2 regions of the Lactobacillus xylocopicola genome follow, and region 2 is predicted to be linked to the other one. Evidence: predicted binding sites of a transcription regulator. Region 2 holds the regulator's gene; the other holds the start of a gene.

Region 1 (7,608 bases), 550 kb from region 2:
CCAGCAAGACACCAACGATAATTAGGGCAGGTGCTGTAACCGTAGTTGGGATAACGGCAAGGAGCGGACTAAAAATCATGCTAATCAAGAAAAAGATCCCGACGAAGATTGCGGTCAAGCCAGTTCGCCCGCCCATGGCAATGCCGGCACTGGATTCAACAGAAGTGCCAAGCGGTGCGGTTCCAATTACCGCGCCCTCGACCATAGCAAGGGAATCGGAAAGAAAGGCCTTGCCAATTCTTGGAATCTTGCCATTGCTATCAACTAGCCCAGCTTGTTCTGTCATGCCAATTAGGGTACCAGCAGTGTCAAAGAAGGTAACTAATAAGAAAGTCAGCACCACCATAAATAGTTGTGGCGTATTGATATCTTTGATGTGAAAGATAGCCTGGCCAAAGGTTGGTGCAATACTGGGCGGATAAGCAACTAGACTCTTAGGCAGAGGAATTTGGCCGATAAGTATTCCCAAAAGAGCAGTGACTACCATCCCGATAAAAATTGAACCAGGAACATTCATTGCCATTAAAATGACCGTCAAAGTTAAACCAAACAGGGTAAGCCCAACAGCTGGTGAATTAAATTTGCCCAGCATCACTAGATTGGCGGAATTGCCCACAATCAATTTGCCGTTTTGTAAGCCAATGAAGGCAATAAACAAGCCAATTCCAGCAGAGATGGCATATTTCAGGTCTGGCGGAATTGCTTCAACGACTTTTTCTCGGAGTTTCAACAGGGTAATCAAGATGAATAAAACAGAGGCCACTAAAACCGCAGCCAGGGCAGTTGCCCAGTTGATCTGCATACCTACACAAACATTATAAGAAAAAAAGGCTGCACTACCCAGCGTTGGTGCTAATGCAATGGGGTAGTTGGCCACTAGTCCCATAATGAAGCAACCGATTGCGATTGAAAGAGCCGTTACCGTAAAGGCTGCCCCTTGATCAATTCCAGCAGCGTGTAAGATGCTGGGATTGACAAAGAGGATGTAAGAGAGACTAACAAAAGTGGTTAGTGCCGCAAGAAGCTCACGTTTGACGGTGGTATGAACATCATTTAAATGAAAGACTTTATTTAAGGTCGTCATTTTCCCCTCCAATAATAACTAAATAAAACTAATGTACCTAGTATATAACTAAGTAAGAGCTAGATCCTATGGTAAATATTTCCCGGGAAATAAAAAAACTGTCGCACAAGCGACAGCTTTTAGGCTGTTACCACATTCCGATCAGCTTCATCCAGGCTAGGCCGATAACGCCGTAGACTAAGATGTAAAAAATACCAAAAATGAAGCTGAGCCGCCACCATTCACCCTGTTTGACATAACCAGATGAAGCTAAAACTGATGCTGCGGGACTGGAGTAATGTGTGGTTGAACCCATAATTGCAGAAAAGAGTGCTAGGAATTGTGCAGCTAGTACTTTTGGCGCTCCGGCAGCAATCGCAACCGTTAGCAGGGGCAAGTACATGGCTGAGTTATGGGCAGTAGCACTAGCAAATAAGTAGTGGGTGTAGAAGAGCACTAGCGCAAGGATGACTAATGCAGCCAGCCAGCTAATGTTTTTCATACCTGCTGAGATACTAGTTGAAATCCAACCGATGAAGCCAAATTGTGTTAACTTTTCAGCCATGAAGACTAAAATTGACAACCAAATTAGAATGTTCCATGCACCAGTCTCACTTAATAGATCCTTGGGCGTTAAAACACCGGTAAAAAGCAATAGCGACACGGAAATGAAAGCAATCAGAGTTGCATCAATTCCCAGGGTGCTTGAAAGCATCCAGAGGATTAAGGTAATGACAAAAATCACCGCCATCATTTTTTCTGGCATAGTCAGCTTGCCCATTTCCTTAAGTTGACCGGTAGCCCATTCTTTTGCATTAGGAGTTTCTTTTATTTCAGGTGGGTACAACTTATAAACGAAGTAAGGTACGGTAAGCAAGCAAATGGCTGCTGGAACAATACTTGCCATTAGCCAGGGCATCCAAGAAAGGGTAACGCCAGCTTTGGATGCTAGTGCTACGGCAATTAAATTTGGTGCACAAGCTGTCATAAAGAGCGAAGACGTAATAATATTTATCTGAAATTCAGTAAAAATCAAATAGGCGCCCATTTTTTTTCGTGAAGGGTCATTTGGTTTAGAGCCGAATGTTTCAGCCAACGATTTGATAAGTGGATAAACCACCCCACCGGCTCGAGCGGCATTCGATGGTGTTGCTGGTGAGACTAGTAGGTCGATTGCACCAATTGCATAACCCAGTCCCAAAGATTTGTGCCCAAACCATTTAACAAAGAAAAGCGCAATTCTTTGTCCCAAGCCGGTTTTAACGATTCCTCGTGAAATCATAAAGGCCATTACAATCAGCCAGGCAGATGAATTAGCAAAGGCATTAATGGCTCCTTTGGCTACTAGTTGGCCGTTAACAACTTTATCCGCAAGCGGCGCTAACCCCAGGCAGATTGTTAATGTAAATCCGATAAGAGTGACGCCACTAATTGGAATCGGCAGGGTGATACAGCCGACAATAGTTGCAATAAAAATTGCTAGCATTTGCCAGGCTTGAACCGTGACCCCAGCCGGTCGAATGGGTGTTGTAAACCAAAAAAGTAATCCAAATACCAGTGGTAGGATAAACTTTTGGTAGTTTATTTTCTCAAGTGTTTTCATGCCAATCCTCTTTTTAAAAATAAAAAATAATATAACAAGATATTTTTTATCGTGCTATATTATTTATTTTATCATAACGGTATCTTCTTTTTATAGAGAATAGTTAAAAATTCAGTACCCATAAGAAAATAATGAAAACGAAGAATAAGATCCACATCATTGGCGTGATTTCTTTGCTGCGTTTAGCCGCCACCATACAAATTGGGTAGGTAATCAATCCAAGGGCAAGGCCATCTGAAATGGAATAGGTTAATGGCATGCCAATCAAAATCAGAAAAGCCGGTACAGCAATTTCCATTTTATCCCAGTGAATATGGGCAGTGTTCTGCGCCATCAAAACACCAACGATAATCAAAGCTGGTGCTGTAACGTGGGTCGTAAATAAACCCAAAAGAGGACTGAAAATCATAGAAATCAAGAAGAAGATAGCAACGAAGACAGCAGTTAAGCCAGTGCGTCCGCCGACTGCGATGCCAGCACTGGATTCAACAAACGCACCAACCGGTGAAGTGCCAAGGACAGATCCGACCATCATTGCAGTGGAATCAGAGGCCAGAGCCTTGCCAACGCGAGGCATCTTGTTGTCCTTCATAAAACCAGCCTGTTGTGCTAACCCGATTAAAGTACCGGCGGTATCAAAGAAAGTAACGAGCAAGAAGGTAAGCACAACTACCCACATTTGCAAAGAGTTGATGTCCTTAACGTGAAAAATGGCTTGGCCAAAAGTGGGTGCAATACTTGGTGCAAAGGCCACTATTTTACTTGGTAGCTCAATCTGACCAGTTACAATACCAAAGATGGCAGCTAAGACCATGCCGATAAAAATCGCTCCAGGGACCTTCATAATCATTAAGATGACGGTAGCCAGTAAACCGAAAATGGTAATCCAAACGGCAGGGTCGTGCAAAGAACCCAAGCCAACTAAAGTTGACTTGTTACCAACAATGAGACCGCCATTTTGCAGGCCGAGAAAGGCAATGAATAATCCAATCCCAGAAGAAATGGCAAACTTTAGATCAGCTGGAATGGCGTTAATAATTTTTTCCCGCAGCTTGAACATGGTAATCAGGATAAAGATGATGGAAGCAACAAAGACTGCAGCCAGTGCTGTTTCCCATGAAACTTTCATACCCACGCAAACCGTATAGGCAAAAAAGGCATTAATACCTAAGGCCGGTGCCTCACCAATTGGATAATTAGCCACAATTCCCATTAAGACTGTGCCCAAAGCACTGGCTAATGCGGTTGCGGTAAAAACTGCCCCCTTATTCATACCACTAGCGCTTAAGACGCTAGGATTGACAAAGAGGATGTATGACATACTGATGAAGGTGGTTAGCCCTGCAAGAAATTCTACTTTGATACTAGTATTGTACTTATCGAGTTGAAAGTAACTCTTAAGAAAATTCATTTAACTTCTCCCACAATCTAAATGTTCGTGTTTTTTATATATATAACAACTATTAAAGTTTATCACGTGACATAATAATTGTAAACACGAATTATATAGTGGAATAATAAAAAATAAATGCGCCTTATGGGCATTGGTACGAAGAATAGTCGTTGACTAAATAGTCAAGTAACCCGTAGAATAAAGTAAATTTTTAATCGCTTTCAGCTTAATAGAAGTTTAAATGGTTAAACTGCTTTTTTCAGACATTGATGGTACGTTAATTAATTCAGCATTAACAGTAACGCCAAGGACGCGTGATGCTATTCGTAAACAGGTTGTTACTGGAAATATCTTTGTCCCAGTATCTGCGCGCATGCCCCAAGCAATCATGACCGTTGTTGGTCAAATCATGCAGTCATGCCCCATGGTTGCATATAATGGTGCGTTGGTTTTAGACGAGCTAGGTCAGCCGCTTTATTCGAAGTCTATTGCTTCAAGCCAGGCAGCATCAATTTGTGCGTATCTTGAACAAGAAGAAAAGGAAATTGTCTGGAATGTATATAGCGGTGCTAACTGGTTCTATTACCCAGGAAATAATATTGACCGGGTATTAAAAGAAGAAATTGTTCAACTTAAGGCAAGTCCTAGTTCGGTAGCTGAAGTAGAGCAATTGCCGGGCGTGCACAAAATCTTGCTGATGGGTCAAGCTGCCGCGTTAGATGTAGCAAAGCAGAATTTAGCAAAGTTGCATCCGGATTTGTTCTTGGTTAAATCAGCGCCTACTTTGCTAGAAATAATGGTTAAGAAAGTAAATAAGGGTGCAGGGGTTAGGATACTAGCAGAAGAGTTAAAAGTCAGGATGGACGATTGTTGGGCCTTTGGTGATAACTATAATGACGCGGCCATGCTCAAGGCTGTAGGTCATCCGTACTTGATGGGTAATGCACCTGCTGAGTTGAAGCGAGAGTTTGCCAATATCACATTGGATAATAATCATGACGGGATTGCAGCTGTTTTGGATGCTGTGGACTAGAATAGTTGAACAGAAAAAACCGCTGTGGCAGTTAATACTGCCACAGCGGTTTTAGGTTAACCAAGCAAGTGAAACTTGTTATTGTGAAATTTTGATATTCGTTGGTTTGTCCCAAGAAGTAGGGAGCTTACCCAGGTCTTTTAATTTGGCAACTATTTGGTCTAAAACAAGCTGCAAGTCGTGATCATTGGACACAAAGTCGAGTTCATCACCATTGATTTCCATTTTAGGTGAATAGTCATACTTTTCATACCAAGGTTCGTAATAACGCAGCAGACGTTTGTAGTAATCTTCCAGGGTAGCGTCATAACTTAATTGTTCATATGGTCGCCCGCGCTTTTGAATGCGTTTGATCATGGTGTCGTAAGAAACATTAATATGAACTAAGAGGTCGGGGTTTTTCTTAGGCATGTGCTCAAGCTGTCCCATCATATTGTTTAAAAGCTCATAATACGTGTCTACTTCTTCCGTAGTTGCTCGACCGATATCGGCATTCATTTGGAAGAAGAGGGCGTCCTCGTAGATTGAACGGTCAAGGACGTTGTTGTCGTCTGTCAAAGCATCCTTAATGCTACGAAAACGTGTATTTAAAAAGAACACCTGAAGTAAAAATGCATATTTTTGGGGATCCGCATAAAAAAGTGGCAATACGGGATTATTATCAACACTTTCATAAAAAGGCTTAGTTCCTAAATACTTAGCTAAAATTTTGGTTAAACTAGATTTACCGGCTCCAATTGGCCCGCTTAAAACAATAACTGTCATCACGATCCTTCTTTATTCTAAATTATCACTTACGCGTAATTTATGATCAATTTGTCTGATTACTTCTCTTTTAGCAGCTTCATCGACAATAAAGTCGAACTTATCACCGTCGATCTCCAGCTTTGGTGATGCATCATAGTTTTGGTACCACGGTTCATAGTAACGAAGTAAGCGGGCGTAGTAGTCTTTTAAACTCGGATCGGTACTGAGCTGTTCAAAGGAGCGGCCCCGTCGTTCTATGCGCTCTAACATGGTATCAAGTGATACATGGATATAAATCAACAAGTCAGGCTTTTTGCTTGGGTTACCCGGTGTATCTTCCATCATGTTCTTTAGCAAGCTGTCGTAAATTTGAAATTCCGTTGGGTCGGCGACGCCATTTTCAGCGTTCATTTGAAAAAAGAGTGCGTCTTCATAAATAGAACGGTCGGAAACACTATTTTTTTCTTTGATTGCCTGATTAATCTGCGCTAAGCGGTGGTTAAGAAGGTAGATGTTAAGCAAAAACGTATAGCGTTTCATGTCTTGATAATACAAAGGCAGTACAGGATTATTATCAACTCCCTCGTAAAAGGCTTGACTCCCCAAGTGTTCAGCTAGAATACTGGTTAAACTGGATTTACCGGCTCCAATTGGCCCACTTAAAACAATAACTGTCATCACGCTCTTTCTTAAATACAATATATAGATCTTTATTTAGTTTAATACGAGATATTGTGGTAAACAAGCAAAAATTTAATTAAAATAGTGAGTCAAATGTCAAGCGATTTTGTATATTGCAGGGCGAAAAATTCACAAAATGTGGTTCAGATTATTTACCGGATGTAGTTTTGTTACACGTGAAACCAAAGAGAGCAACACATGCAATGGTATTGCTCTCTTGGCTTCAAAAATGGGGAAGCGGGTTACTTAACTCTTTTTTCTGTCTTTGCTGGGGAATCTTTTTTGTTGTCAATCTGTTCTTTTTGATCAGTGATTTTTTCTTTAGCATCCTCAGTCACATCAGAGATCCGGTCTTGCAGACTAACTGAATCCTTTTCGTGTTGTTCTTTGCTCTTGATATCGACAACCGTAACGTTGACTTCAACCGTGTCCAAACCAGTCATTTCCTTAACTTTGTCATAGATTTGCTGCTTGATTTGATCATATAATTTGGTAATTTCTACACCGTATTCAGCGACAATCTCAATATCTACGGCCACTTGTTGTTTGCCAACTTCAACGTTGATACCAGATGTAATATCATCATTGTTGACAATCTTGTCCGCCAGATTGGAAAAGAAACCGCCGTTAATAGTCAAAAGCCCTTTGATATTTGATAAAGCAATTCCAATGATTTTTTGAATCACTTTTGAATCATATGCTAGATTCCCTTTAATTTCTTGATTCGATTTATTTTGTAACATTTTAAAAATTCCTTTCGTAGTTTATTTTCTTAAATTTTTGAGTAAGGGCAGGTAGTGTCCGCCTAAAACACCCAGCACGCCCATGGCAATTACAAAAATTGTTTTGAAAAAGCCCACTTCCAAAAAACACCACGCCACTAACAAACCAGTTGCTGCACCGCATATTTCTGGGAGGTATTGATTTATTTTCGCTTTCATGGTCTACCTCCTTTATTGAACCCGCTTGTGAGGTCTTTCTGGAATACGATAGTTTACAAACTTAATAATAATCTTGGGTTTCTGGTCAATTCCAAGTAGGAGCTTGAGATTTTTTGCTAGTTCATCAAAGTAGCTATCTAACAGCTC
Region 2 (7,608 bases):
CATCTAAAATCAACACATCACAGTTAGAAATACGCTGAAGCTCATCTGGCAAAGAATTATCACCAAAGTGACTGGACAGCGTGGCGATAAAGGTTGGGACATGCAAGAACACCACCTTTTTGTTCCAAGCCGCCAGCTGGTTAGCTAGGCCAGCCAGCATGTAGGTTTTGCCGATGCCAAAATTACCATAAAGGTACAGACCCTTTTGGTGAACATTTTCCTGGTATTTGGCTAAAAATTGTCGAATTTCTGCTAATGCGTCCGTCCGCCCTTTTGTCACTTCCAGTTCGCTCAGGCTAACTTCATGTAAAGACTGCGGTAAGTTAATCAAGCTGACATTTTTCCTGGCCTTGAGCTCGGAATCATGAGCAATCTTACTAGCTTTCGGAGCATATTGTAAATCGATTGCATTACTATTCAAAATCAGCTGGGGCTGGTAGTCCCTGGTCACCGGATCCTGCTTATGCTGCTGCATGCAAAATTCATAGAGGTTGGACAAACTTTTTTCAATCATATCTGGGGTAATCTGGTCCGCATGGGCTTTAAGAAACGCTCGCACTTTAGGCTCTGCCAGAACCTGTTCCCGGATCGCTGCCGGATTTTCTTTTTGGGCTAAACTCGCAATATTTTTATCCATAAAGTCACCAATCGATTGCATCATATTCACCTAACTTAACCCGGTTTCGTCTTCAAGATTTTTGAAAAAGTTTTTCAAATCATCCGCCGAAACATCTGTCCTTTCCTTTGCCTGATGCTTGCTCCAATCAGTTCCTTTTTCAACCCGCTTCTGGGGCGCATAAAGACGCTGGTATTGTCCCTTATTCTGCTCTCTTTGGGCCAGATATTCAAGGGCTTGACGACCATCTTTGACCCCGTGCTGCAGCCAGTCATGCAAAATCTTATTGGCTAATCGATAAGAAATATTGGAACCACTCTTCAGGCAAGCATAAGTTAAGATGTTGAGCAGCTCCGCCGGAATACCCTTTTCATTATATAAACTATCAATTACCTTATACTCACTAGCATCTACATAGTCATTTTTAGCTGTTTTTAGTTTATACAAAAATTGGGCCGGCGACTTGGTCTGGGCCAACTGCAGAACCTTTTGTGCTTGCGGTTCTAAGCCAGCGCCACTGCTGGCGCGGTTAGCAGTTGTCGGCGTTGCTGCCTTCATTTGTTGGCGCGTGCGATCCGCATGTACGCTGGCTGCTATGGTCTGCTTCACCAAAGTCATATTAAGCTGGTAATCGCCGTGCAAACAAGGCAGCGCCTCATCTACGAATTCCTGCTCCGACAAGCCATAGGTCCGCATTACGCCGCGAATTGCTTCACGGTTGCGATCAATTTCAGGGCCAGCAATTTGATAAATTTCAAACTGCTGCTTCATAAAGTCCCAATCAATGTGGTCATCTTCATTAATTCTAGCTCTAGCATCCTTTTGAGGCTGGTTTTCGCGCGCGGCTTGCTTAACTTCAAGCGAAGGGTCAATTGCTTCTGCTGCCGGTAAGCGAAAAACTTCCATAAACGAGGCCGAAATGTCTTGGGCATTCTGCATACCGTTAACCTGATTTTCATTGCGCTTACTTTCACGAGCAAAGTCGCGACTCAATTTTTGAAAGGCAGTAACGCCCACCTTTTCCTTAAGTAGGCTGGCTAACAACGCGGTCGCAAAAAATTCACTGCTACTTGGCACGCTGGTCAGCTGAAAAAGTAAAACTTCACCCATAATTTCATTATTGGCCAGACGGGTCTGCACTAGCCCCACCGCTTCCAGCTTATGAAGGGCTGCAAAAAGACTCTTACCGTCACAGTCTAGTTGTTCAAACAATTGATAGATGGCCTGGGAGTCCGACAAAATTGCATCAGAACGGTAATCCTCGTTTAAACTTAGGTAAAGAGCTAGTGCCTGGGAGCCCACCAATGGTTGATAAAGCTTGACCAAGGTACGCAATTCTGGCGCGGACACCTCTACCCGGTTAGTAATGAAGAAGGGCTGCTTGGGATTAGGGGTCTTAGACACAGTTAATCCCCCTTCTCGCGCTTAGCCATCATATCTTCCATGGTCTTCATGAAGCTCGACATATCTTTGAACTCACGGTAGATCGAGGCAAAACGAATATAAGCAACATCATCAATATTAGCTAGTTCATCCATCACTAATTGCCCAATCTTCTTGGACGAGATTTCGCTAATGCCTTGTTGCCTTACCTTATTTTCAACGTGGTCAACGAGTTGCTCGAATTGGACGCTAGTAATTGGACGCTTTTGCCCTGCTGCCATCACACCATGGAGAATTTTTTTTCGGCTAAACGGTTCACGTGTTCCGTCATTTTTAATGACCAATAAGGGAGTCGTTTCAACCCGTTCAAAAGTGGTGAAGCGAAAACCACAATTTTCACATTCACGCCGCCGTCTGATTGCCCGATTTTCATCACTGGGACGCGAATCAATTACGCGTGAGGCATTTTGCCGACAATTAGGACATTCCATTTTAGTCCTCCTTCTTTAGTTCACCTAGCAATTTTTTTAGCTTGCTCTCTAATTCTTCTATTGTACCAGTATTAGCAATGACATAGTCAGCCAACTTAGCTTTTTGGGCTAGCGACATTTGACTGTGAATTCTCTCTAGGGCTGCTTGGCGGCTTAGCCGATCCCGCGCCATCAACCGTTCCAACTGCAATTGTGCGGGTAAAGCGATTAGCAAGGTGCGGTCACAGTATTTTTGGCCGCCAGACTCAAACAATAGCGGAGCATCAAAAACCACCAGCGGGACTTTAGCTTGCCTATTTTGCGTAATTTTAGTCTGAATTTCCCGAAAAATCAACGGGTGGGTAATATTATTCAAAACTTCCCGTTGCGCTGGTTTAGCAAACACCAACTGTCCTAGTTTAGCCCGGTTAATACTTTGGTCAGAGTTGACAATTGCTGGGCCAAATTGCTCTACTACCGCAGCATAACCGGCAGCTCCAACATTTAAAAGATCGTGCGCAATTTGGTCGCTATCAATCAGGGGAACCTGGTTTTGGCTAAAAAAACGGTCAGCAGTGCTTTTACCGCTCGCAATCCCGCCCGTTAGGCCCAAGACCAACGTCATTTGTACAACACCTGGCAGTGCGGGCAGTAGGTCGTCCCGCGTCCCGTAACTTTGATCTTCTCGAGGGGGGTACCACAGCGCTGACATGGTTCACCCTGGTGACCATAAACGCGCAGCATTTTCTGAAAACCACCGGTCTGTCCGTTGGCATCAAGATAAGTGTGGACGGTCGTCCCACGTTCCGCAATGGCAAGTGCAATCAGCGCGTTAATGTTGTCATGAAGTTGACCAAGCTTGTACTTAGAAATTTGGTTGGCCATACTCAAGGGATGAATTTTGCTTTCCCATAGGACCTCGTCGACATATATATTGCCTAGCCCCGCCACGACGGATTGGTCCAGCAGGGCATTTTTAATGCTCTTATTTTTGCCGGCCATGCCCTTGACCAGGGCAGCTTTGGTAAAGCCACTTGAATTGGGTTCCACACCTAGTTTACTAATCCCGGTTACGATTTTTTCCGTTCCCGTCTTCACCAACTGCATCCGCCCGAATTTACGCACATCATTATAGCGTAAGCCTGTTCCATCGGTAAAAACAAACTGAACATGATCGTGCTTCCCCTTCGGATCAGAAGCCCTTACTAAGCGATACTTTCCTTCCATGCGCAAGTGCGACACAATTGTTAACTGTCCACTAAGACGAAGCAGTAAGTACTTGGCATAGCGGTCAATCGTCACGATTTTTTTACCGGCAAGCTGACTAGTAAATTCCAGTGGGTCACTGGCAATAATCTTGGGATACCACAGCTTAACTTCTTTGATGGTTTTTCCTTTAATTAACGGCAACAAGGTGCGCCGAACCGTTTCAACCTCCGGCATTTCTGGCATTAGTTATTACTCCTTACTTTGCATCGAACCAATTATGACCATAACCTGAATCCGCTACTAGTGGAACATCGAGCTGCACCGCTGCCTGCATCACTTGCGGTACAATTTCCTTAATTGTAGCCAGCTCTTCTTTAGGTACATCAAAAATCAATTCATCATGCACCTGCACCACCATTTTGCTCTTCAGCTGCAGGTCGTCCAACTTCTTTTGCATGTTGATCATCGCAATTTTGATAATATCAGCAGCTGATCCCTGGATTGGCGAATTAATTGCTGTTCGTTCTGCAAATGAACGCACATTAAAATTCTTGGCATGGATATCTGGCAAGTACCGGCGCCGGTGCATAATTGTTTCGGCATAGCCCTTTTCTCGCGCTACTTGAACCGCCTTATCCATGTATTCCTTGATTTGCGGATATTGGGCGAAATAATTATCAATAAACTCTTTGGCTTGCTGCCGACTGATATTAAGATTTTTGGACAAGCCGTAATCCGAAATGCCATAGACAATCCCAAAGTTAACTGCCTTAGCACGTCGCCGCATCAATGGCGTAACCTCGTCCGGTGACTTTAAGCCGAAAATCTTCATGGCCGTATGAGCATGAATATCATAGCCGGTTCTAAAGGCCTCTTGCATCTGCTCATCCCCTGAAACCTGGGCCAAAACCCGCAATTCAATCTGAGAATAGTCGCAGGAAAAGATATAGCCATCAGCCTGACTTGGTACAAAGGCCTTTCTAATTTGCTTACCCTCTTCAGTTCTGGTTGGAATGTTCTGCAAGTTAGGATCAACTGACGATAAGCGGCCAGTTGCAGTCAAAGTTTGCAGGTAGCGGGTATGCACCCGTCCATCTGGTTGAATGACGTCTAAGAGGCCATTGACATAAGTTGACTGAATCTTAGCGATTTGCCGGTAAGTCAAGATTTGGGCAATAATCGGGCTTTGGTCCTGCAGTTGGTGCAAAACGTCAACTGAAGTCGAGTAACCTGTCTTAGTTTTTTTAATCGGGGGGAGGCCCATTTTTTCAAACAGGATGTGTCCTAGTTGTTTAGGGGAATTGAGGTTGAACTCTTCGCCAGCCTCCTGATAAATTTTACGCTTTAACTCTTTAAGCTCCACCGCAAATTCATTTTGCAACTCGCTTAAAGTTGCCGCCTCAACCTTAATACCGCTGATTTCCATAGTTGCTAATACTCGCGCAACGGGAATTTCGATACTGGCATATAAGTCATCTTGCTCGTGTTCTTTAAGTTGATCTAGCAAGGTCGGTTTTAATTCTGCTAGTGCTTTAACCTTACCGGCCAAGTGGTTGAACAAGACCTGGTCATCTTCTGGAATTTTGACACTCTTGCCCTTACCATAGACCGCGTAATCGCTTTTGACCGAATTTTCACCGTACATCCGGCAAACTTCACCCAGGTCATCAGAATTATTTTCATTATTAATTAAGTACGAAGCCAGGAGCATGTCATAATCAATCCCGCCAGCTTCAATTCCTAGCCGGTGTAACCCAACTACCGTCCGTTTCAAGTCGAAGACGTTCTTTTTAAGCTGATCATCTTCCAATAGCCGCTTTAATCCAGTTGTCTTTAACAGATTTACATCCCGGCTAACAAAGATTCCAGCTTGCGTTTTGATGGCAAAGCCAACAAAGTCGGCCAAGTGGTAATTAGCACCCAGTAGGCCAAGGTAAAAACTAATTGGCTGTTTTTCAGCTGGCTTAATTGCAGCAAGATTATTTTCGGTTAATTCGGTATAATCAACTTTCACTGTTTTCGTCTTTGCCTGGGTTGCGCCTGCATTATCACCTGCCGGATCCAATTCACCAAGAAACTTTTGAAAGTTCATCTTTTCATAAAAACGACGCAACTTCTGGTAGTCTGGCTTGCGCTTCTTAAGCTCCTTAAGACCAATTGTAACCGGTGTAGCCCGCTCAATTGTGGCCAGCTTTTGGGCCAAAAAAGCCTGATCGCGATCATTGCGCAAGTTCTCCTTCAGCTTGGATTCTTTCATTTCATCAATATGGTCATAGAGATTTTCAAGCGACCCATACTTCTGGATTAGCTGTGAGGCCGTCTTGGGGCCAACTTTAGTTACGCCCGGATAGTTATCCGAGTTATCACCCATGAGTGCTTTCATGTCAATAAACTGGGTAGGGGTAACCCCATTAACTTCTTTCATATGCTCAGGCGTATAGTTTTCTAAGTTCATCACACCCGACTTAGTTACCATAACTGTCGTCTTGCTCGTGGCAAGCTGGGTCAGGTCCTTATCGCCGGTCACAACTGTGACCTTAAAGTCTTTTTCTTCACCTAATCTGGCAAAAGTGCCAATAATATCGTCAGCCTCATAGTTTTCCAGTTCATAGGTTGAAATACCGAGATCATGGAGTAATTCTTGAATATACGGTAACTGCTCAAGCAATTCTGGCGGGGTCTTCTGGCGGCCGCCCTTATATTCGCCGTACATGGCCGTTCTAAAGGTTGTCTTACCAGCATCAAAAGCCACCAAAATATGGTTGGGTTTAACCTCAGCGAGCAACACGTCAAGCATATTTTTAAAAGTATAAATAGCATTAGTATGCAAGCCTTCGGAATTTTTAAAATTCTCAAGTTGGCGATACAACGCATAAAAAGCCCGAAAGGCAATGGAATTACCATCGATTAAAAGTAATTTTTGATCAGCCATTAAATCTCCTCATCCATCAAAGCAGTTGATTAACTCAACTACCATTTTAACAGTTTTTGCGGCTTGCTGCAGGATGTGGTCTCGGGTTCGCTTCTTCTATCTGCTTAACTAGAATTTTAAACGGAATAAGCAGGCAACCCAAAAGACCATTACCTATAAGGTAACAGTCTTTCTACTTGAACTTAGTTAGAGTAACTTTTCCAAGGCATCTTCATACTTCTGAATATCGCCCGCACCCATAAAGACAATCACACTGTCGTTATTTTTTGCCAGTTCAGTCATGTTATCAAGGTCAATATCTTCAGCACCAGGAATTTGGGCCACTAGGTCGGCACTTGAGATATCTCCGCCTGCTTCCCGCGCCGAAGCATAAATTGGCGTAATATAAACCTTATCAACTCCACGCAAGATTTCAGCAAAAGCGGCAGCATATTTCTTAGTCCGCGAAAAGGTATGCGGCTGAAAAACGACAACCAGGCGCTGGTGCGGAAACTTTTGCCGCGCTGCCTGAATGGTAGCCCGCATTTCGGTTGGGTGGTGAGCATAATCATCAATTATCTTAACGTCGCCAAAGTCTTTTTCAGCAAAGCGGCGCTTTGCTCCCTGATAATCAAGTAGTCCCTTTTTGATCTCGGCTAAGGGGATTTTTTCGGTATAAGCAACTGCAATTACAGCCGTCGCATTCAGGATGCTATGGTCACCAAAGAGATGAATAGTAAACTCCCCTAAGTCTGCCCCGTGGGCCACCACATTAAAAGTTGAACCAGTCGTCATTTTCTTCACGTTAACAGCTTGGAAGTCATCGCTATCATTAAAACCGTAACTATACTTGGCAACCTTGGTCTGTAATTGACGTAAGCGGTCATTACCACCCCAGACAAACAAGCCCTTTTGTGTCTGATCAGCAGCAGTCTGAAAGGCTGAAGTGTAATCATCCTGGTCCTTAAAGTAGTCGGGATGGTCAAAATCAATGTTAGTCATAATTTGGTAATCCGGGT

What was found. The regulator NrdR, encoded in region 2, represses ribonucleotide reductase genes. The targets are predictions, from matches to a motif close to ACACNATATATNGTGT.
Region 1: a site for NrdR is predicted at 6,562-6,577, ahead of R8389_RS07755 (deoxynucleoside kinase). Genes of this name have one in related genera too.

Annotation. Positions count from the first base shown of each region.
Region 1 covers NZ_AP026803.1:1,608,306-1,615,913, reverse strand. The annotation lists gene R8389_RS07780 (NCS2 family permease) at 1-1,084, opposite strand, end outside; gene R8389_RS07775 (DASS family sodium-coupled anion symporter) at 1,212-2,666, opposite strand; gene R8389_RS07770 (NCS2 family permease) at 2,770-4,077, opposite strand; gene R8389_RS07765 (Cof-type HAD-IIB family hydrolase) at 4,301-5,092, shown strand; gene R8389_RS07760 (deoxynucleoside kinase) at 5,171-5,857, opposite strand; gene R8389_RS07755 (deoxynucleoside kinase) at 5,870-6,520, opposite strand; gene R8389_RS07750 (Asp23/Gls24 family envelope stress response protein) at 6,763-7,263, opposite strand; gene R8389_RS07745 (DUF2273 domain-containing protein) at 7,285-7,461, opposite strand; gene amaP (alkaline shock response membrane anchor protein AmaP) at 7,474-7,608, opposite strand, start outside.
Region 2 covers NZ_AP026803.1:1,053,872-1,061,479, forward strand. The annotation lists gene dnaI (primosomal protein DnaI) at 1-658, opposite strand, end outside; gene R8389_RS05255 (DnaD domain protein) at 668-2,020, opposite strand; gene nrdR (transcriptional regulator NrdR) at 2,023-2,490, opposite strand; gene coaE (dephospho-CoA kinase) at 2,492-3,094, opposite strand; gene mutM (bifunctional DNA-formamidopyrimidine glycosylase/DNA-(apurinic or apyrimidinic site) lyase) at 3,091-3,921, opposite strand; gene polA (DNA polymerase I) at 3,935-6,610, opposite strand; gene murC (UDP-N-acetylmuramate--L-alanine ligase) at 6,797-7,608, opposite strand, start outside.